DNA from 3 places in the Pseudoalteromonas sp. N1230-9 genome. Region 1 is predicted to be linked to each of the others. Evidence: predicted binding sites of a transcription regulator. Region 1 holds the regulator's gene; each other region holds the start of a gene.

The links. Region 1 encodes NrdR, which represses ribonucleotide reductase genes. Its sites were predicted from a motif close to AAACACNANATNTNGTGTTT; they were not measured.
Region 2: nrdA (class 1a ribonucleoside-diphosphate reductase subunit alpha) is a predicted target of NrdR. The motif match lies at 2,172-2,191, and genes of this name have one in related genera.
Region 3: nrdG (anaerobic ribonucleoside-triphosphate reductase activating protein) is a predicted target of NrdR. The motif match lies at 4,524-4,543, and genes of this name have one in related genera.

The regions. Positions count from the first base shown of each region.
Region 1 covers NZ_CP090419.1:826,919-834,671, forward strand. Annotated here, with positions in the region: gene thrB (homoserine kinase) at 1-675, shown strand, start outside; gene thrC (threonine synthase) at 694-1,977, shown strand; gene LY624_RS03910 (hypothetical protein) at 2,026-2,394, opposite strand; gene glyA (serine hydroxymethyltransferase) at 2,688-3,944, shown strand; gene nrdR (transcriptional regulator NrdR) at 4,053-4,502, shown strand; gene ribD (bifunctional diaminohydroxyphosphoribosylaminopyrimidine deaminase/5-amino-6-(5-phosphoribosylamino)uracil reductase RibD) at 4,505-5,644, shown strand; gene LY624_RS03930 (riboflavin synthase) at 5,649-6,302, shown strand; gene ribBA (bifunctional 3,4-dihydroxy-2-butanone-4-phosphate synthase/GTP cyclohydrolase II) at 6,344-7,459, shown strand; gene ribH (6,7-dimethyl-8-ribityllumazine synthase) at 7,551-7,753, shown strand, end outside.
Region 2 covers NZ_CP090419.1:1,718,196-1,725,948, forward strand. Annotated here, with positions in the region: gene nrdA (class 1a ribonucleoside-diphosphate reductase subunit alpha) at 1-2,068, opposite strand, end outside; gene LY624_RS08055 (HAD family hydrolase) at 2,461-3,135, opposite strand; gene ubiG (bifunctional 2-polyprenyl-6-hydroxyphenol methylase/3-demethylubiquinol 3-O-methyltransferase UbiG) at 3,135-3,845, opposite strand; gene gyrA (DNA topoisomerase (ATP-hydrolyzing) subunit A) at 4,022-6,718, shown strand; gene serC (3-phosphoserine/phosphohydroxythreonine transaminase) at 6,788-7,753, shown strand, end outside.
Region 3 covers NZ_CP090419.1:572,317-580,069, reverse strand. Annotated here, with positions in the region: gene LY624_RS02790 (Fic family protein) at 1-801, shown strand, start outside; gene LY624_RS02785 (DUF3024 domain-containing protein) at 1,036-1,383, shown strand; gene LY624_RS02780 (DUF542 domain-containing protein) at 1,565-2,218, shown strand; gene nrdD (anaerobic ribonucleoside-triphosphate reductase) at 2,260-4,065, opposite strand; gene nrdG (anaerobic ribonucleoside-triphosphate reductase activating protein) at 4,070-4,522, opposite strand; gene mog (molybdopterin adenylyltransferase) at 4,749-5,294, shown strand; gene LY624_RS02760 (NarK family nitrate/nitrite MFS transporter) at 5,359-6,831, opposite strand; gene LY624_RS02755 (alginate export family protein) at 7,130-7,753, opposite strand, start outside.

The DNA of each region.
Region 1 (7,753 bases):
CTTGAGCTTAAAAAGAACTTACCAATTGGTTCTGGTTTAGGTTCAAGTGCGTGTTCTGTGGTGGCTGCGTTTGCAGCCCTTGATAAATTTGCTGAAACAAATTTATCTCAAGAGCAACTTATCGAGTTGATGGCTGATTTTGAAGCCAGTGTTAGTGGCGGCCGTCATTACGATAACATCACGCCATGTTATTTAGGTGGTTTGCAATTAACTGGTGAACTTATTCCGAACAAGTCAATTTCGTTACCTGTTGATAATCAATGGTATTACGTAGCGGCTTTTCCAGGTTTTTCACTGAATACCGCAAAAGCGCGATCAGTACTGCCAAAGCAATTATCAATGCACGATAGTGTTGAGTTTGCACAGCGACTTTCTGCGTTTAGTAGCTTATTGCTAACTGGTCGCTTTGATGCAGCGCTATCCATAATGAGTGATGAAATAGCCGAGCCACATCGTGCTCCACTCATACAAGGCTTTGCAGAAGCTAAAAGTGCCTTACCAGAGCTTGGCGCAGAGATTGTCAGTATTTCGGGGGCGGGTCCAACATTATTTACCGTGTGTAAGAGCCTTGCAGCTGCTAAGCAGTGTGCAGCGTGGCTGAATGATAATTACATCAATGAGCAGGGCTTTTGCCACATCTGTCAACTAGATCAGCTTGGCACACGACAGCTTTAGAGAATTTAAGGAATAAACATGCAATTACATAATTTAAAAGATGAAACACAACAGGTGTCGTTTGTTGAAGCGGTAAAAACGGGTTTAGGGCGTAACCAAGGAGTGTTCTTCCCAGAAAGCCTTACGCCAATTCAAAACATTGATGCGTTACTAGATTTGGACTTTGTTAGCCGTAGCAGCAAGATTTTATCGCACCTAATTGGTGATGAGCTGCCAGCAGATACCGTTGCTCAGATGGTGCAAAATGCCTTTAACTTTGATGTGAAATTAGTTGAAGTAGAAAAAGACATTTATTGCTTAGAGCTATTTCATGGTCCAACGCTTGCGTTTAAAGACTTTGGTGGCCGTTTTATGGCTGAATGTCTTGCGCAATTTAACCAAGGCGAAAAAGTCACGATTTTAACGGCTACATCAGGCGATACAGGAGCTGCGGTTGCCCATGCCTTTTACAACAAGCCAAATATTGATGTCGTGATCTTATACCCGAAAGGGAAAATATCACTGGCGCAGCAAAAGCTATTCACAACGTTAGGTAATAACATTCACTGCTATGCTGTTGATGGTAGCTTTGATGATTGCCAAAGCATGGTAAAGCAAGCGTTTTTAGACGATGAAGTTAAACAAAAGCTTGGTCTAAACTCTGCTAACTCAATCAACATCAGTCGTTTAGTTGCACAGGTTTGCTATTACTTTGAAGCCATTGCTCAATTACCTAAAGAGCAACGTAGTAAAGCGCATATCTCAGTACCAAGTGGTAACTTTGGTAATGTGTGCGCTGCAATGATTGGTGCTGTGCTTGGTATGCCAGTAGCGAAATTAAGCGCTACAACTAACCAAAACGACACTGTGCCACGTTTTTTACAAAACAAAGAGTGGTCGCCTAATGACACGCTTGAGTCGTTATCGAACGCAATGGATGTGAGTAAACCGAATAACTGGCCACGTGTTCAGTTTATGTTGGATAACAAATGGTTTAGCTATGATGATTTTTACTCAAGCTGTGTGGGTGAAGAAGAAACAAAAGAGGTGATGAAAAAAATTCATCAAACGGGTTACATTGCAGAGCCTCATACTGCAATTGCTTATCAAGGCTTGAAAGAAAATCTAGCAGACGGCAGCGCAGGTATCTTTTTAGCGACAGCACACCCAGCTAAATTTAAAGAAAGTGTTGAAGAAATTTTAGACATCGAACTGTCTATGCCGAAACCACTTGCTGATGCATTAGCAAAGCAATGTTTAGCTGAAGATATCAAGTTTGATTATCAATTGCTTCGCACTGAGCTACTCAGTAAACTCGCGTAATATCTATAAAAAAGAGCGGCTAAGCCGCTCTTTTTTATATTGCTTATTTTAATGAAGTAGTGAATGGCTATGACGGTTTAAAACTCGCATAATGAGAATTACCAAAGAGGCGATACACAGTAACACACTGATAATTGAGATTATTTCGTTTTGTGTCCACTGAATTAAAGTGAACGCTGAAATGAATAAAATAAATGGTTTAAATTCATAGTAATAGTGAGATTTCGTTTGTTTTATTCTTTGGCTTGAGTGATCAGTTCTTCTGGCCTCAGAGCGCATACGCCACACATTTGCGCCCATTAAAAACAGTATTATACCGATTAAAGTTGGCACACTATCTTTGGCTAACGTAATACAACTCACCCCGAGAAAGAAGTACACATAAGGGACAACTTCATAAATTGGTTTGGCTAACATGTCTCGCTATCATCCTTGATACTAACTAATACTATAAGATTAGTTGGTGTAAGCGGAAATACAAGTGTCAGCGGCCGCTTTTTTAATTTAGTGACATTTTAAAAATATATGTAATATTTTAAATTTATAAATTTTTGTTATGTATCAATAAAAAAATATCATTATTAAAACACTGTGAAATAAATTCAATCCCTGTTTAAATATGTTCATCTTTACACGATAGGCAAAAGTGCGTTTTAAGCGTACAATATAGCCTTCAAAAAAACACCATACACGTTGCCTTAGGAGACCCCATGTTAGAACGTAGCATGAATATTTCGGATTTCGATCCAGAGTTATTTGCAGCCATCAATAAAGAGACGGCTCGTCAAGAAGAGCACATCGAACTGATCGCGTCTGAAAACTACTGTAGCCCACGCGTGCTTGAAGCACAGGGCTCTCAGCTAACGAACAAATATGCTGAAGGCTACCCAGGCAAACGTTACTATGGCGGTTGTGAGCACGTTGACGTTGTTGAGCAACTCGCTATTGACCGTGCAAACGAATTATTCGGCACTGACTACGCTAACGTTCAACCTCACGCAGGTTCACAAGCAAACGCAGCTGTTTTCCAAGCGCTTCTTCAGCCGCACGATACAGTACTAGGTATGAGCTTAGCTCATGGTGGCCACTTAACTCACGGCTCACACGTTAACTTTTCTGGTAAAACGTACAATGCAATTCAATACGGCCTAAATGAAGAGACAGGCGAAATTGATTATGCTCAAGTTGAAGCACTTGCATTAGAGCACAAGCCAAAAATGATCATCGCTGGTTTCTCTGCATACTCTGGCGTTGTTGATTGGGCTAAGTTCCGTGAAATCGCTGACAAAGTAGGTGCATACTTATTCGTAGATATGGCTCACGTTGCTGGTCTTATCGCAGCGGGTGTATACCCAAGCCCAATCCCTCACGCACACGTTGTTACTACAACAACTCACAAAACATTAGCGGGTCCTCGTGGCGGTCTAATCGTTTCTGCATGTGGTGATGAAGAGATTTACAAAAAGCTAAACAGCGCTGTATTCCCTGGTGGTCAAGGTGGTCCTTTATGTCACATCATCGCTGCTAAAGCGGTTGCTTTCAAAGAAGCATTACAACCAGAGTTTAAAACGTACCAAGCACAAGTTGTTAAGAACGCTCAAGCTATGGTTGAAGTTCTTCAAGAGCGTGGCTACAAAGTTGTTTCTGGTAAAACAGACAACCACTTATTCCTTCTTGACCTAATCGATAAAGATATCACAGGTAAAGATGCTGACGCTGCACTAGGTAATGCAAACATCACAGTTAACAAAAACTCAGTACCAAACGACCCACGTTCACCGTTTGTAACGTCTGGTCTTCGTATTGGTTCTCCGGCGATTACTCGCCGTGGTTTCAAAGAAGCTGAGTCAAAAGAGCTTGCGGGCTGGATCTGTGACGTACTAGACAACATCAACGATGAGTCTGTACAAGCAGAAGTAAAAGAGAAAGTGAAAGCTATCTGTAAAAAATTACCAGTTTACGCTTAATTACTGGTTAAACCGTAATTAAGATAACAATAGCGTTGTTTTTTGCTATTATAAAGGCCGCTTACTAAGCGGCCTTTTTTTGTTTTTTATAAACGGAAGTTGAACCCTATGCATTGCCCTTTTTGCACCGCAAAAGATACCAAAGTAATTGATTCTCGACTTGTTGGCGGTGGTCACCAAGTGAGACGTCGACGTGAATGTAACGAATGCCATGAGCGCTTTACCACCTTTGAAGGCGCTGAACTTGTGATGCCAAGAGTCATCAAGCAAGATGGTAGCCGCGAACCATTCAATGAAGACAAGTTACTGAATGGCTTGCATCGCGCTTTAGAGAAACGCCCTGTTAGCACTGAGCAGGTCGACGAAGTCGTTAATATCATTAAATCTCAACTTCGTGCCACCGGTGAACGTGAGATCTCTAGCCATTTAATTGGCGAGTGCATCATGGAATCACTAAAGAAACTCGACAAAGTAGCTTATGTGCGCTTTGCATCGGTTTATCGTTCATTTGAAGATATTCGCGAGTTTGGTGAAGAAATCGCTCGTTTAGGTGATTAATCATGTCGTTTACGGAGCTTGATACTGCTTACATGACGCGTGCCATTGAGCTTGCTAAGCAAGGTCGTTTTACTACGACGCCAAACCCGAATGTTGGCTGTGTTTTGGTTAAAGATGGCGAAATAGTCGGTGAAGGGTTTCATCAACTCGCAGGGCAGGGCCATGCTGAAGTGAATGCCTTGGCTGTAGCTGGCGACAACGCGAAAGGCGCCACTGCCTATGTGACTTTAGAGCCTTGTAGTCATTATGGACGCACTCCACCTTGTGCCGAAGGTTTAAAAGCAGCGGGTGTTAGCAAGGTGATTGCCGCTATGGTCGACCCAAACCCTGCGGTGAGTGGTCGCGGCCTACAAATTTTAGCCGACGCCGGTATTACCGTGGCATCTGGTTTACTTGAACAACAAGCGCGCGATTTAAATAAAGGTTTTTTAAAGCGTATGGAATCAGGGTTGCCATATGTGACTTGTAAAATGGCATGTAGTTTAGATGGTAAAACTGCGCTAAATAACGGCCAAAGTAAATGGATAACAGGCTCTAAAGCACGCCAAGACGTGCAAGCGTTTCGTGCCCAAAGTTGCGCGATACTCACTGGCGCAGATACGGTTATGACCGATAATGCAAAACTGAATGTTCGCATTGAAGAGCTTCCATTTACCATGCCAACCTCGCTGCCTTTGCGCCAGCCGACCCGAGTCATTATTGACTCACAAAATAGGTTAACCTCAGAACTCGCTTTATTTAGCATTGAAAGTCCGGTGATTATTTTTACCACGTCGCTTGATAATCAGCATAAATGGCCTCACTTTGTTAAACACGAAGTAGTGCCAGCAGTTAATAATAAAGTTGATTTATCGGCGGTTTTAAAGCGTCTTACTGAACTACAATTTAATCATATTTGGCTCGAAGCGGGTGCAACCCTTGCTGGGGTGTTCGCAGAGCAAGATTTAATTGACGAATACATTGTTTATATTGCCCCTAAGTTAATAGGTGATATGGGCAAAAGCTTACTAAACTTTGCAGAAGTCACTTTGATGAGTGATATCACTGAGCTGACCTTTACTGATACAGTGATGATTGGTGACGACATCCGTATAACCGCGAAAAAAGCAAAGCAAGCCACATATATTGAAAATAAAGAGTAACACTATGTTTACTGGAATAATTGAAGCAACAGGTAAAATTGTTGAACTAACACAAAAGCAAGGTGATCTAGCTATTCGTATCCAAAGCACTAATTTGGATATGAAAGACGTCAAGCTCGGTGACAGTATTGCCACCAACGGTGTGTGTTTAACGGTTGTCGCTAAATATAGCGATGGTTTTAGTGCTGACTTATCAAACGAAACAATCAGCTTAACTGGATTTGCACATTACAAAAAAGGCCAAACAGTTAATCTCGAAAAAGCCATGCAACCACTTTCTCGCTTAGGTGGGCACTTGGTATCAGGCCATGTTGATGGTATTGCGACGGTAGAAAGTATTAGTCCTAACGCTCGTGCAACAGAGTATTGGCTAAGTACCAACAGCGATTTAATGAAATACATTCCGTACAAAGGTTCGGTATGTATTGATGGTATTAGCTTAACGGTTAACGAAGTCGAGCAAAATCGCTTTAAGTTGACGATTGTTCCACACACCGCTGAGCAAACAACGATTGCAGAATTTCAGGTGGGTACTCAGGTGAACTTAGAAGTTGACCAGATTGCTCGCTACTTAGAGCGCCTAATAAAAGGGGCTGAACAACCTTCCCGTTCAGACATATCAATGAGCTTGCTAGCACAAGCTGGCTTTATTAAATAAGCACGGATAGGTCTAATTAATCATACTCTCATGGGCACATTATGAATTTACACAGCGCGCAAGAAATTATCGATGACATTAAAGCCGGTAAAATGGTTATTTTAATGGACGATGAAGACAGAGAAAATGAAGGCGATTTAATCATCGCAGCAGAACATATTAGTGCTGATGCCATCAACTTTATGGCAACACACGGCCGTGGTTTAATTTGTTTAACCATGACACAAGAGCGTTGTCAGCAGTTAGAATTACCACTTATGGTCAAAAATAACGGTGCTGCCTTTTCAACTAATTTCACTATGTCAATTGAAGCGGCAAAAGGTGTAACAACCGGCATTTCGGCGGCCGACCGTGCACGCACAGTGCAAGCGGCTATTGCTAAAGGAGCCGTGCCTAGCGATATCGTTCAACCAGGGCATATTTTTCCGATTATGGCGCAGCCAGGTGGCGTGTTAACACGTGCAGGTCATACTGAAGCAGGTTGTGATTTAGCGCGTTTAGCGGGTCTTGAGCCTTCATCAGTGATTGTTGAAATTTTAAATGCAGATGGCACCATGGCACGTCGCCCTGATCTTGAAGTATTTGCGAAAGAGCATGACTTAAAGATTGGCACCATTGCGGATTTAATCGAGTACAGAAACCTAAACGAAACCACCATTGAGCGCGTTGCTAAATGTAAACTGCCAACCGATCACGGTGAGTTTGATTTAGTGACCTACAAAGACACTATTGATGGTCAACTTCATTATGTTTTACAAAAAGGTGACGTATCTAAAGATGAGCCAACGTTAGTACGTGTTCACTTACAAAGTACGTTTAATGATATTTTGCTCTCAGATCGCAATGCTGACCGTAGTTGGGGTTTATCTGATGCAATGGCTTATATTGCTAAACATGATGGTGTATTAGTGATTTTAGGTAAACAAGAGTCAACCGAAGAGCTTGAAGCAACAGTAAAAGCATTTGCCGCTGAAGATGTGGGTGAAAATGTCAGTCATCGTAAATTCCAAGGTACATCGCGTACGGTGGGGGTCGGCTCTCAGATCCTAGCTGATTTAGGTATTGAAAAGATGCGTTTAATGAGCCGTCCGAAAAAGTACCATGCGTTATCTGGTTTCCACTTAGAGGTGGTTGACTACGTTGAGCCGCAGTCTTAATTAACTAGGCTACTTTTATATTTTTGTGGTATTATGCGCCGTAATTTTTGCGCAATCGCAACCGCTTAAACTTATTTTTTAGGGTTATTAAATGAAAATTATTGAAGGTAACAAATACGCACCAGGCAAAAAATTTGCCATTGTCATTTCTCGTTTTAATGACTTTATTGGTAGTAGCCTATTAGCAGGTGCTGTTGATGAGCTTAAACGCACAGGTGGCGTATCTGACGACGACATTACTGTTGTTTACGTACCAGGTGCCGTTGAATTACCTTTAGCAGCAAAACGCGTTGC
Region 2 (7,753 bases), 890 kb from region 1:
CAACGAATTTTTGCATAATACCAACAAGTTGTAAGTAACCATCGTTTGAAGGAATATCCCACAGTAGCTCGTAGTTATCTTTCAGATTTTCATACTCTGGTACTACTTGCTTTAAGATACCATCTTTACTTGCTTTAACACTGATATGACCACGTGGTGGTTCAATACCATTTGTTGCGTTAGAGATTTGCGATGATGTCTCTGAAGGCATTAGTGCAGACAGCGTCGAGTTACGCATACCGTGCTCTTTAATGCTTTCGCGTAATGAATCCCAGTCTAAGTGAAGTGGCTCTTCACAGAACTGATCTAAGTCACGCTTATAAGTATCTGTTGGCATAATGCCTTGAGAATACGTAGTCTCGTTAAATTTCGGACATGCACCACGTTCTTTCGCTAATTCATTTGACGCTTTCATTAGGTAATATTGAATTGCTTCAAATGTTTTGTGAGTCAGCGCATTTGCACTGCCGTCTGAGTAACGCTTGCCATTTTTCGCTAAGTAGTAAGCAAAGTTAATTACACCAATACCTAACGTACGACGACCCATAGTCGCGTTTTTTGCTGCTGGAACAGGGTAGTCTTGGAAATCAAGTAAGTTATCAAGCGCACGAACCGCAAGTTCAGCAAGCTCTTCTAATTCCTCAAGTGATTCAATTGCACCTAAGTTAAACGCAGACAAAGTACACAGTGCAATTTCGCCTTCTTCATCCATTACATTGCTAAGTGGCTTAGTTGGTAATGCAATTTCTAAACATAGGTTAGATTGACGAATTGGTGCCACAGTCGAAATGAACGGGCTGTGTGTATTACAGTGGTCAACATTTTGTAAGTAGATACGACCTGTGCTTGCACGCTCTTGTGCAAACATTGAGAATAACTCAATCGCTTTAATACGTTTTTTGCGAATTGACTCATCTTGCTCGTACTTGATGTATAGCTCATCAAACTTCGTTTGATCTTCAAAGAATGCGTCATATAGACCAGGTACATCTGATGGGCTAAATAAAGTGATATAATCATCTTTAATTAAACGGCTGTACATTAATTTGTTGAACTGTACACCGTAGTCAAGGTGACGAACACGGTTATCGTCAACACCACGGTTGTTCTTAAGAACTAATAAGTTTTCAACTTCTAAGTGCCATAATGGGTAGAATAGGGTTGCTGCGCCGCCGCGTACACCACCTTGTGAACAGCTTTTAACCGCTGTTTGGAAATGCTTATAAAACGGGATACAACCTGTGTGGTACGCTTCACCGTTGCGGATTGGGCTGCCAAGCGCACGAATGCGACCCGCATTAATACCAATCCCTGCACGTTGCGAAACATACTTAACAATCGCAGACGATGTCGCATTAATAGAATCTAGGCTATCACCACACTCGATAAGTACACATGAGCTGAACTGGCGCGTAGGCGTACGCACACCGGCCATGATTGGTGTTGGTAATGAAATTTTGAATGTAGATACTGCATCATAAAAGCGCTTGATGTAGTCAAGACGCGTCTCTTTTGGATAATCAGAGAATAAGCTTGCAGCAACTAAGATATATAAAAACTGTGCACTTTCGTAAATTTCACCAGTAACACGGTTTTGAACCAAATATTTCCCTTCTAGCTGTTTTACAGCAGCATAGCTGAAGTTTAAGTCGCGGTTGTGATCAATATAAGAATCTAACTCATCGATTTCTTGCTCGGTATAATCAACAAGTAAGTGTTGATCATAACGTTTGTCTTCAACTAATTTCGTGATGTGATCGTATAAGCGTGGTGGCTCAAATTGGCCGTACGCTTTTTTACGTAAATGGAATACAGCTAATCGAGCAGCAAGGTATTGGTAGTCAGGCGTATCTTTAGAGATCTGATCAGCTGCCGCTTTGATGATAGTTTCATGAATGTCATCGGTACGAATTCCATCGTAAAATTGAATATGTGATTTTAATTCAACTTGCGAGACAGACACGTTATTTAGACCTTCGGCGGCCCAGGCGATCACGCGATGGATCTTATCTAGATCAAGTGACTCTTTACGGCCGTCACGTTTGCTTACAGATAGCTGTTGGTTCATAGTCTTGCCTGTATTCCTTGGGAAATTATATTTTTAGTGAAAACTTATTCTTCAGTATAATTTTTATTATTAAACACTAGATTGTGTGAATTGAATAACATTTAGCCACAATATCTGGTGTTCTTTAAATTGCAGATCACAAGATAGTGTGGTCTGCGATCATTTGCAAGGGACAGAAATGCCCCTATTTGTGGATAACTATTGGATAAGCACATTGTGTTAGTGAGCATTAACCTTTGACCATTCATTGATGATGAAATTTGTAAAAATCAACTCAAGATCTAGAAAATTTACCGTTTTTAAAAATAAATTTTGACTGTTTTTTTTATCGTCAAAGAATGCTCAAAACTCAAACCGATCACAATATATAGTATCTAAATTTAAATATAGCACTATATATGGTTAAATCCATCAATAGGCGAATGCCAATTGAAATCAGCTTGCCAATCCAGAGCAGCATCAACACTGGGTATATAGCCCCATAAAGCAGTAGCACTATACATATTGGCTGCTTTTGCTGCTTGGATATCACGTTCAGCATCACCGATATACAAACAACGGCTCGGATCAACGTCTAAGATCTCAGCAGTGTGCAGTAGTGGATCTGGAGATGGCTTAGCCACGTCTAGTGTATCTCCGCTCACCACAGCCATAGCATTACTTAAAGAAGGGATTGCTTTGACTAAGGGCTCTGTTAAAAAACTAGGTTTATTAGTCATAATGCCCCATTTAATGTCTTTTTGTTCAAGTGCAACTAAGAGCTGCTCTATACCCTTAAAACATTTACTGTGCACAGCAATATCTGCGGCGTAGTAGTCAAGAAGCTGCTGGCGCAAGGTGAGCTGTTCAAGTTCGGGCCATTTATCACCAAAGCCTACTTCTAATAATGCATTTGCACCATTAGAAGCAGCGGGGCGATAAACATGCTCAGCAACAGGCGCCACATTGGCATCAGCTAACACACGGTTTAATGCGCCACCTAAGTCATCTGCGGTATCGAGTAGTGTGCCATCTAAATCAAAGATAAAGGCATCGAAATCGATAGAGGGTGTTTGTACACCACTCATCAGGCTAGTTTCTCAAAGTGAAGAATGTAATTAACACTGACATCATCATTTAAGCTGTACTGCTTAGAAAACGGATTATAGGTAAGGCCTGTACTGGCTCTTACTTTTAACCCCGCTTCCTCTGCCCACGCAATAAGCTGAGCAGGTTTTATAAACTTCTTATGGTCATGAGTACCTTCGGGCACCATTTTTAAAAGCTTTTCAGCGCCAACAATGGCAAATAAGTATGCTTTCGGGGTTTTATTTAATGTTGAAAAGAATACATCAGCACCTGGTTTGGCAAGTTCTGCTACAGCACGAATAATAGAAGCAGGATCTGGAACATGCTCCAGCATTTCCATACAGGTGATCACATCAAAGCGAGCAGGATGCTCAGCCGCAAACTCTTCTGCGGGTACTTTAATATAATCAACGGGCACGCCGGTTTCCAAACTGTGTAGTTTGGCAACGGTTAAAGGCTCTTGACCCATATCGATGCCGGTCACTTTTGCGCCCATACGTGCCATGCTTTCACTTAAAATGCCGCCGCCACAGCCAACATCTAAGGTTTCCTTATCAAATAAGCCGCCCACTTTATCGGCAACAAAATCCAAGCGAAGAGGATTTATTTCATGAAGAGGTTTGAACTCTCCGTCGCGATCCCACCAACGTTCTGCGATGGCTTCAAACTTTGCAATTTCTGCATTATCTACATTTTGATGTTCGGTCATAAAAAACTTCCTCGTCAATCTGAGGCCATTATATAGGGGTAAATTAATAAATCGCAAAGATTTAGCGCCTGTAAATCTAAATAAATTGTGATAGCATGGTCTGGAAATAATAACTAAAGCTCTGAAGACGGCGCTTTGCCTCTTTATGAGTCAATACTGAAGGAATGTGAAATCAAATGACTGATCTCGCCAATGAAATTCTGCCAGTCAATATTGAAGATGAATTAAAAAATTCCTACCTTGATTATGCGATGAGTGTAATCGTAGGACGTGCATTGCCAGACGTACGTGACGGCTTAAAGCCAGTTCACCGCCGTGTTCTATTCGCAATGAACGAACTCAATAATGATTGGAATAAACCTTACAAGAAATCAGCACGTGTTGTTGGTGACGTAATCGGTAAGTACCACCCACATGGCGACAGCGCGGTATATGACACCATCGTTCGTATGGCGCAGCCTTTCTCATTACGCTATATGCTAGTTGACGGCCAAGGTAACTTTGGTTCTGTTGACGGTGACTCTGCGGCAGCAATGCGTTATACGGAAGTCCGTATGGCGAAAATGTCACATGAATTATTAGCTGACTTAGAAAAAGAAACGGTTGATTACGTACCTAACTACGACGGTACTGAGCAAATTCCTGACGTATTACCTACAAAAGTACCTAACTTATTAGTGAACGGTTCTTCAGGTATCGCGGTTGGTATGGCAACAAACATTCCGCCTCATAACTTAACAGAAGTTATCAATGGTTGTTTAGCGCTTATTCAAAACCCTGATATGTCAATTGCTGACCTTATTGAATATATCCCAGGTCCGGATTTCCCGACTGCGGCGATTATCAATGGTAAAAAAGGCATTGAGCAAGCGTACTTAACCGGTCGTGGTAAAGTATATATCCGTGCTCGTGCTGAAATCGAAGTTGACGAAAAAACCGGTCGTGAAACAATCATCGTTCACGAAATCCCTTATCAAGTTAACAAAGCGCGTCTTATCGAAAAGATCGCTGAGCTTGTTAAAGATAAGAAGATTGAAGGTATTAGCGCACTACGTGATGAATCAGATAAAGACGGTATGCGTATCGTTATCGAAATTAAACGTGGTGATGTTGGTGAAGTAATCTTAAACAACCTTTATGCACAAACTCAGTTACAAACTGTGTTCGGTATGAATATGGTTGCACTAGATAACAACCAACCTAAGTGTTTCAACCTTAAAGAAATGCTTGAAGCGTTTATCGTACACCGCCGTGAAGTTGTTACACGTCGTACCGTATTCGATTTACGTAAAGCCCGTGACCGTGCTCACACGCTTGAAGGTTTAGCGATTGCCCTTGCGAATATCGACCCAATTATCGAACTTATTCGTAAGTCACCAACACCAGCAGAAGCAAAAGCTGCTTTAACAGCACGTTCTTGGGAACTAGGCACTGTTAAAGCAATGCTTGAAAAAGCTGGTGAAGATAACGTAGCACGTCCTGATTGGTTAGCGGCTGATTTAGGTATCCGTGACGGTCAATACTATTTATCTGAGCAACAAGCACAAGCAATTCTAGACTTACGTTTACACAAGCTAACGGGTCTTGAGCATGAGAAGATCTTAGACGAGTACCAAACACTCCTTGATCTAATTGCCGAGCTTTTACACATTCTTTCAAGCCCAGAGCGTCTAATGGAAGTTATCCGCGATGAGCTAGTAGAAATTAAAGAGCAATATGGTGACGAACGTCGTACTGAAATCAGTGCAGCAGCTCACGATATTAGCCTTGAAGACCTAATTAATGAAGAAGACGTGGTAGTAACGCTTTCTCACGAAGGTTATGTTAAGTATCAACCATTATCTGATTACGAAGCACAGCGTCGTGGTGGTAAAGGTAAGTCAGCAACGAAGATGAAAGATGAAGACTTCATTGAACGTCTATTGGTTGCTAACACACACGATACAATCCTGTGTTTCTCAACGGCAGGTCGCTTGTATTGGCTTAAAGTATATCAGTTGCCACTTGCAAGCCGTGCAGCGCGTGGTAAGCCAATTGTTAACTTATTACCACTTGAAGCTGATGAACGTATTACTGCTATCTTACCGGTACGTGAGTACGAAGAAGATAAATACATCTTCATGGCGACTGCATTTGGTACAGTTAAGAAAACACCACTTACAGCATACAGCCGTCAACGTGCGAGTGGTATCATCGCTGTGAACCTAAATGAAGGCGATAGCCTAATTGGTGTTGATATCACTGATGGCACGAATGAAATCATGCTATTCACTGATGCGGGTAAAGTTGTTCGCTTTAAAGAAGCGGAAGAATCAGCTGTCGTTGATGAAAACGGTAACCCAGTTCTAGACGAAAACGGTAACCCAGAAATCCGCTTCAAAGGTGTACGTCCAATGGGTCGTACAGCAACAGGTGTTCGTGGTATCAAGATGGCAGACGATCAACGTGTTGTGTCGTTAATCGTACCTAAATCAGATGGTGCAATCCTCACTGTGACAGAAAACGGTTATGGTAAGCGTACTGCACTAGAAGATTACCCATCTAAGAGCCGTGCAACACAAGGTGTTGTGTCAATCAAAGTAAGCGAGCGTAATGGCGCTGTGGTTGGTGCAGTACAAGTTGACGACAACGACGAAATCATGATTATCTCGAATCGCGGAACCTTAGTACGTACCCGTGTAAACGAGGTTTCTACGGTTGGTCGTAATACTCAGGGCGTTATTTTGATACGAACTATTGACGAAGAGCAAGTAGTTGGTTTACAACGTATCGAAGAAATCGAAGTTGATGAGCTTGAAGCCATCGAAGGCGAGGCCGTTGAAGTAGTCGATACAAATCCTGAAGAAACGGGTGATAACCCACCTTCAGAATAACATTGATTTAAAAAGCGGCTTCGGCCGCTTTTTTTATTAGCACTATAATTACTGGAATGAGGCAAAGTAATGACTAAATATAATTTTTGTGCAGGACCGGCAATGCTGCCGCCGGCAGTTATGCAAAAAGCACAAAAAGAATTTATAGATTGGCAAGGTTTAGGTGTATCAGTGATGGAAATCAGCCATCGCAGTAGTGATTTCATAGAGCTCACTGCTAAATGTGAAGCTAGCCTGCGTCGTTTAATGAATATTAGCGATGAATTTGAAGTGTTATTTATGCACGGCGGTGGCCGTGGTCAATTCAGCGCAGTTCCGCTTAATCTTCACCTTAATGATAAAACCGCTGTTTATTGTGAAAACGGTGTATGGTCGAAAGGTGCGACTTCAGAAGCGGCAAAATTCACTGCCGTTGAAAGCATCAATGTGCGTGATGATGAGCAGCAAAATGGCCAGTTCTCTATTAAACCAGCGAGCAGCTGGGAATTACCTGCGGATGCGTCTTACATTCACTATTGTCCAAATGAAACCGTAGATGGTATTGAAATTTTTGATGTGCCTTCACATCCGTCAGCTCCCATTGTGGCTGACATGTCTTCGACTATTTTATCGCGTGAAATTGATGTGAATCAGTTTGATCTTATTTACGCTGGTGCACAAAAGAATATCGGTCCGTCTGGCTTATCGATTGTTATTATCCGCAAAACGTTACTTGAGCGTGAGGGCCTTGCAAAGCCAGGTATTCTTGATTACGCCTTAGAAGCAAAACAAGGCAGCATGTATAACACACCACCTACATTTGCGTGGTACTTAGCGGCTGAAGTTTTTGAGTGGCTCGAAGCAAATGGCGGCGTTAAAGCCATGGAAGAGCAAAATATCGCAAAAGCAGAGCTACTTTACAGTTTTATTGATAACTCTGATTTTTATAATAATAAAGTTGCTAAGCATTGCCGTTCTCGTATGAACGTACCGTTTTGGTTAAACGATGAATCGCTTAATGACAAGTTTATCAGTGAGTCAAAAGAAGCTGGTTTA
Region 3 (7,753 bases), 250 kb from region 1:
TATGCCGTCGCTTTAAAGCAAGGGTTCGAAACCGCGCGTAAAAGCAAACTTATTCGTCTTGATGATATACTCGCAATACAAAAAAACCTAGAACATAACAATGCGGGTCTACGAAAGCTACCTGGTACTGACCTAAAAAATGCACGTACTGGTGAAGTGGTTTACACCCCCCCACAACACGCCGATGAAATTACAAAGCTGATGGATAACCTTGTGCAGTTTATCAATAACGATGAACTATGCGATGCTGACCCATTGGTGAAAATGGCCATTATTCATCACCAGTTTGAGAGCATTCACCCGTTTTACGATGGCAACGGCCGTACGGGGCGTATTTTAAATATTTTATATTTAGTCACCAAAGATTTACTGAATTTACCCGTGCTTTACTTAAGCCGATTTGTAATTCAGAACAAGGCTGATTACTACGCTAACTTACAGGCCGTGCGCGACACTGGCAATTGGGAGCCTTGGTTAGAGTTTATGCTTGATGGTGTCATTGATACTGCACAAAACACTATTTCACTTATCACCGCCATGAAAACCCTTATGGCAGAAGTAAAACACGGTATTAGAGAGCAGCTTCCTAAAATTTACAGCCAAGATTTACTCAACAACCTATTTAACCACCCCTACACCAAAATAGACTTTATTGTTGAAGAACTCGGTGTAACTCGTATTACCGCCACCAAGTATTTAGAACAGTTGGTAGATCATGGCTTTTTGACCAAACAAAAAGTAGGCCGTGCTAATTACTACATTAACGAGCCCTTGTGCACCTTACTAATCGCACACGGTTAGGCCTCTATTACTAATTTTGAGAGCATCATGCCTAATAACAACATCGTACATTAGCAAAGTTCAATACTGAGCGAGAAATAAAAACAAAGAAAAAACACGAACTAAAAAAGTTAAATAGTAAAGTCGTAAAAGTAGGCACTTACTATGGTGATACTTAGTTTTTGTCTTAGACACAGAACTAAAAAACCAACTACCTTATATTTAGGGTGGCGGTAATAAAACAGGTAAATAACAATGGCAATCAGTGAATTTGAAATTAAACACATTGAGAAGGTAGTAGGCGAAGCATTCGAGAAACACCGCCCACCTGTGAATGTTCGTAATGAATTTGACATTGGTTTTCGCATCGACAATCAGTCGGTGTATATCTATGAACGTCACCAAAACTGGCGTGATAAAACTCAATATATCGACACTGAGAATGCCAAGTTGACGTGGGTAAAGACTCAAAAGCAGTGGAAAATTTTTTGGATGAAGCGCGACTTAAAATGGCACGGCTACGGCCCTACCCCAGTAGCTAAAAATATAGAGTCAGCTATACAGGTTGTAATGAGTGACCAATATGGCTGCTTCTGGGGTTAGCTCACTGGCAACTTTCTTTTAAATTTATAAAGCTTACAGTCGCGAGTATTTGATAGTCACCTCAAAAACGATTACCAAATACTCACTTTCTTATCTACTTCTATCCATTTAGGGTAATTTCATTTCAAAGTTTGCTTATTTAGATTAGAAGCACCCATTTTACGGTTCAAGGCTTTTAACTATGTCACTTTTAGACAAACCAATTGGTGAACTTGCAGCGACTATTCCTGGTGCCACGCGTTTATTTGATGAAAATAAGCTAGATTATTGCTTTAACGGGCAACAAACTCTAAGGCAGACTTTAAAGAGTATCAACTTTGACCATGACTCATTTTTATCACAGCTTGATGCATTAGATCTGCAAAAAGAGTTGGCTAATCATTTAATGTGGGGTGCTCAACCTACAGCTTCACTTATTACGCACATTATTGACAATTTTCACGAAAAACATAGGCAACAGTTTCCAGAGTTAATTCAGCTCATAAAGAAGATTACGCTCAATCATTCTGATCACCCAGAACTTCCAAAAGAACTGGAATCACACCTTGTTTCGATGGAGTTTGAGCTTCAAGAACATATGATGAAAGAAGAAGAAATTCTATTCCCACTGCTTATGAACGGCTTTTATCCTGCGGGGCCTATTTCAGTTATGGAGGCTGAACATTTAGAGCATGCTAAAGCATTAGAGAAACTCGCTGATATTACACATCAGTTCACACCGCCTGATGGGGTATGTAGCTCGTGGCAAGCGTTGTATGTTGGTGTAGAGCAACTTTATTATGACTTAAAAGAGCATATACACTTAGAAAACAATATTTTATTTATCGAACAATAAAGCTCCTCAGCAATAAGCGCTTCAATTGAAGCGCTTTTAATTTATGCCAACTTTCTGTTTGCGACGCTATTTTTAGTTCGATGATAATGCCTTAAAGTATGCTCCTTACGGCGTCCTTGGCTAAAGGCCGATACTCTTTTTAAATAACCAATCACTCGTGTCCCATAATCAATATCGATTGATCCACAGTTTGAACAACGTTGATTCGAGCGCTTATCTATGTGTTCACAGTCATTACAAATTGTGATGCGTACGTTAATGCAGAAATAATTACCCCCCGTTTTAGCGGCAATATTCAATAACTTTAAGTATTGATGCACATCTAAGTGCTCATCTAAGTTTAAATGCAGTGCTGAGCCACCGTCCAGATACTCCACCATTTCACTACCATGTAGAATAAACTTATCGAGATGATTAATCGTTTCATCTTCTACAATATAAAAATAGCTGTTATAACAATCACGTGGAACTTCATAACCCTCTTTTAAATCCCACTTCGCATTTTTAACACCTAAGTTCTCAGCAGGAACAAACTCTGTATTAAATAAGTATCCGGTTTCCTTTGTTGCAGCTCGATTAGCTTGATAAATAATTTTAAGTTGCTCCTTAACCCAGCTTTTATATGCATCGCCTGTATTTATTTGTAATCCTAAATATTGGGCTGCTTCAACTAAACCATTAATGCCCACTGTTAAAAACTGTTTTTTGAACGAGATAAATCCTGCATCATAAACTGGCAACATCCCTGCTTGAAAATACTCTTCCATTAAAGCTCTATAAGCTATTTGATACTTATGAATTTTCTCGACTTCTGCTTTTAAGTCACGATTATCCTGAACTAAACGATTCATATTTAAAGTGATGACATTGATTGAGCCTGTAGCAACCCCACCCGCTCCAAGGCTATATGAAAAACTGTGATCATTAATTTCATTTCTGAGTCTGCAGCAAGATGCTAAAGAGTCAGGGTTTTCAGATTGATATATAAAGAACGACCCACCTTCACTCAGATTTTTTGCACACATTAACGCAAACTCTTTATCTTTAGGTGCTTCATTTTCTACAAGCATTGCAGCTGTAACAACGGGAAATGTTAAAATAGCTTTACTGCGCTCATCATTAAACCAGTCCAAGAAGAACTGTTGTAAGCCTTTTACGGTCGGCCAGTTAGCAGGCGTTGCATCTGGAAAGACAAAATGACCAAACATTGCATTAAAGTACTCAACATCGTACAAAGAGATGTTCCAAAACACACTTTGATAACCTCTTGCTGCAGCAGGTTGGTTTAGTGCATAAACCACATGTTGAAGATGATTTTTAATAGCGTGTGGGTGAGTCGTTAAATAATTATCGCCATAATCCTTTCGGGCAAAATAATCGAAATACATTAAGAACTCGACCGTGGCAACTGCCCCTGCAAATTGTGCGCTAATAGCAAAAACCAAATTAACAAAGCTACCGCAGAATGATTCTAAATGCTTAGGAGCTTTTGACTCTCCACCTAGTTTAGTTAAGCCATCCAGCAAAAAAGGATACATAGTAATTGATGTGCAATATGGCTTTAAGCTGGTTTCATCGTGAACATAGATTTCATGGTTTTCTATTTGCCTAATGTACTCTTGGCTCAACTGTTCGCCATAAAGCTCTTTTATTTTGCCAGCAACTTGTGAACGATTAACTTGAATAAAGTAGTCTTTCATAATTTCAGACTCCAGTGTTGCTACATTCTTTAATGTCACATTGGCGTTTGCATCCACTGTAGAGCCATCAGCAGCATTTGTTGCCTGCGTATAGTTTTGTATGAAATGCATTTTTTCTTTTAACTGTTCTAAGGTAAGTAAAGACATCTTGTTATCCTTTTAAAAATAATGAGTTAAGTAATCTTCCGCTAGCAACTTCAATATACTTTTGGTTAGTAGTACGACTTGCAAGCCCACCATACTCGGGAATATAAGGGCCTGTTTTTAAGTAAGTAAGCTCGGCTTTCAAGCTATGAGATACGTCGTCTAGCCCCGTATACAAGCAGGTTGCTAGCCTCTGTTGTTTAGCTATTTTTAAGTAACTAATTAAACAACGCTCTTGCCACTCACCACCGAAGAAAACAATGCATGTTATTAATTGTCTATAGCGTGCGATCCAAGCCTCAAAACGTGCCTTAGTTAAGTCTTCTCCTTGTTTTGGATCCCATGTATCAACACTGTGGCAACCACGGCATTTAAGAGGACAGCCCGTACAGATAAAACCAAGAGCCACCTCATTAGGCACTTCTTGAAAACAAATCTGTGGCTTTAGCACCTTAAACATAAAACACCATATATTGTGTTAAAAATTAAACTTGAATCAATATATAGTATTTGAGGTATTTAATGCCAATTCGTTTATTGATCTAAATCAATAAATCACACGGTCAATTTACGCACAAAATAGGTAGTTATAATTCATTACTAAGCCTTGGTTTAACTCGAGCAAGAACTACCTACTAAGGAGGAGTTATCTTTAGCTATGGCTTTGTTAAAGTGCCCATAAATAAATGAACAGTGAGACAGGTATGACAACAAAAATTGGTATTTTAACCGTGAGTGATCGCGCTAGCCGCGGGCAATATGATGATTTATCAGGGCCAAGTATTGTTGAAGCATTAGATAGCTATCTAAGCTCGCCGTGGCAAGCTTGCTATCAACTTGTAGAAGATGAGCAACCTTTAATAGAAAATGCATTATGTAACCTTGCAGATAACGAAAAATGCGCTCTGATCATTACAACAGGTGGAACAGGTCCGGCAAAACGTGATGTGACCCCAGAAGCGACAGAAGCTGTATGTGACAAAATGATGCCAGGTTTTGGTGAGTTAATGCGTCTAGAAAGCTTAAAATACGTGCCAACAGCGATACTCTCTCGACAAACAGCGGGGATCAGAGACAGTTCGTTGATTATCAATTTACCGGGTAAGCCAAAAGCAATTCGTCAATGCCTTGATGCCGTTTTCCCAGCTATTCCCTATTGTATTGATTTACTTGAGGGGCCTTATTTGGAATGTGATGACTCTGTCATTCAGGTTTTTAGACCTAAGGGCTAAAACCACACTATATAAATGAGAAAAGCCAGCATAATGTTATGCTGGCTTTTAAATACATTAATGTTTATTTATGTGAGACATCAATTAATTCAACGGTGCCATCTTCTCTTACTTCAGCTATTTGCCCTCTTGGTTCATCCATAAAGAACAAAGTGACAAAACCAATCATAGCTGTCCCTGCAATGACATAGAAAAAGGTTGCGTAATCGACTAATGATAAAACGGTTAAAAACGTTACGGCTCCTACATTACCATACGCTCCTGTCATACCTGCTATTTGTCCCGTTAAGCGACGTTTTATTAAGGGAACAACAGCAAAGACAGCTCCTTCACCCGACTGAACAAAGAACGAGCATGCCATAGCTGTAACAACGGCAAGCCATAACGGCCACTGTGCATTAACCATCCCCATTAGAAAATAACCAGCAGCAAGGCCCGCTGTTAAGATCAACAATGTTGTTCTTCGACCAAATTTATCAGAAATAAAACCACCCGCAGGGCGAGACATTAAGTTCATAAATGCGTAAGCACCAGCAACCATCCCTGCCATAACAGGGTCCAGCGAAAAAGTATCAGCAAAGAAGAGTGGCAACATTGAAACAACCGCTAATTCTGAACCAAAATTAGTAAAGTAAAGAATATCTAACACGGCCACCTGCTTAAAACTATAACGATGTAGCTCTGGCACTTCTTGCTCGAATACGTTTTTATTCACTGCCCATACTTTTTTAACTTCAAATAAATAGAGTACAACCAATGCACCATAAATAAAGTTAACAATGTTTGCATCTAGCATACCGACACCGCTCGGTGAGAGCTTCCAAGTTAACAAAGCCAGCGCTGCATACATTGGAATTTTCATGATTAAAAGTAGAAAAAAATCACCTTTTGATGTGACTTCCATTGCCCCCAAGTTTTTTGGCCTAAAGTAGGTTGAGCCTTTAGGTGTATTAGTCACGTTAGCATAATAAATAAATCCAAATATAAGGCTAAGAAGCCCCGTCACACCTATTGCATAACGCCAGCCATCATCACCACCAAAAATTAATGCAAGGGTAGGAAGTGAAAAAGCCGCAGCCGCTGACCCAAAATTCCCCCATCCCCCATAAATGCCTTCTGCGGTACCTAACTCATGATGTGGGAACCATTCAGATACCATACGAATGCCAATAACAAAACCAGCACCAATAAAACCAAGTAGAAAGCGTGCAATAGCAGCTTGTAAAAAGCTATCTGCAAAAGCAAACATAAAACAAGGTATCGAGCTGATAACCAACAAGCATGAATAAACTAATCGTGGACCATATTTATCTGTTAGCATGCCAATGATCACCCGAGCAGGGATCGTTAACGCCACATTCAAAATAAGTAAGGTTTTAACTTGTTCGGTTGTTAGACCTAATGTTGTTTTTACCGCTTGCAATAAGGGGGCAAAATTAAACCAAACAAAAAAGGTAATAAAAAATGCGAGCCAGCTTAGATGTAATACTTTCATTTTTCCGCGAAAAGAAAAAATATTAAATTTTTCACTTGCCATTGTCTTCTCCAAAGATAGGGTTACTGACATCATTTTCGGTTGGCAAGATTAAAAAGAATTGATGCAAATCAATGAATAACAGTTACTTTAAGGTGAACAAAAACAGACCTACTCCCTTATTTTTTCTGCCTTGAAGCACGATCTCTTTACCCACCTATACTCACTACCCATTTAGGAGGAGCTTTATACCTACAGCGCAAAAAACTGAATAAAAGTAGATAGGTTTTATTAATCATCAAAAAAAGCCTCCGAAGAGGCTTTTGAATTGCAGGGTACAGTAGTCAGTTAAAAATAAAGGCTAGAACTTATGAGTTAACATAACCCATAACTTATCAGTATCTGTTGCAAACTCATCCGCATTGTAGTGCGCATACTTAAACAATAGATTGCAGTCCTTCGATACTGGGTACAGTGCTGTTACATCAAGCTCATCACCAAAGTCAGTATTTTGTTCGTCACTTTCAAAACGGTGATACGTCGCTGATAGTTTCACTTTGGCTAATTCACCATTAATCCCAAAATAAAGATCTGCAATACCGACATTAGGCGTATTCAGGAACTTATCTGCAAAACCCTGAAACTTATGCCCTGTTGCCAAAGGTGTGGTAAAACTGATGCCATTATCAGAGCCCAGCAATTCATAACCCAACTTCCAACCTACCTGATTAACCTTGCCTTTAAACTCAGCTAAAAAGTAGTCTGCATCAAATGACTGAGGGTTGTCAGCATAGTCTTGCTGCATGGCATAACTCAAAGTGTAAGAAAGTGACTCTGAAAACTGTCCCGTAGCGCGTAAGCCAATTGTTTGTGTTGAAATAGTGAGTGCATTATCAAAATCATAAAGATATGCAAAAACACTCATATTAAATTCTGGCCTGACTTGAAATAACGCATTACCAAAATGTAGCTTTCCATGTAAATC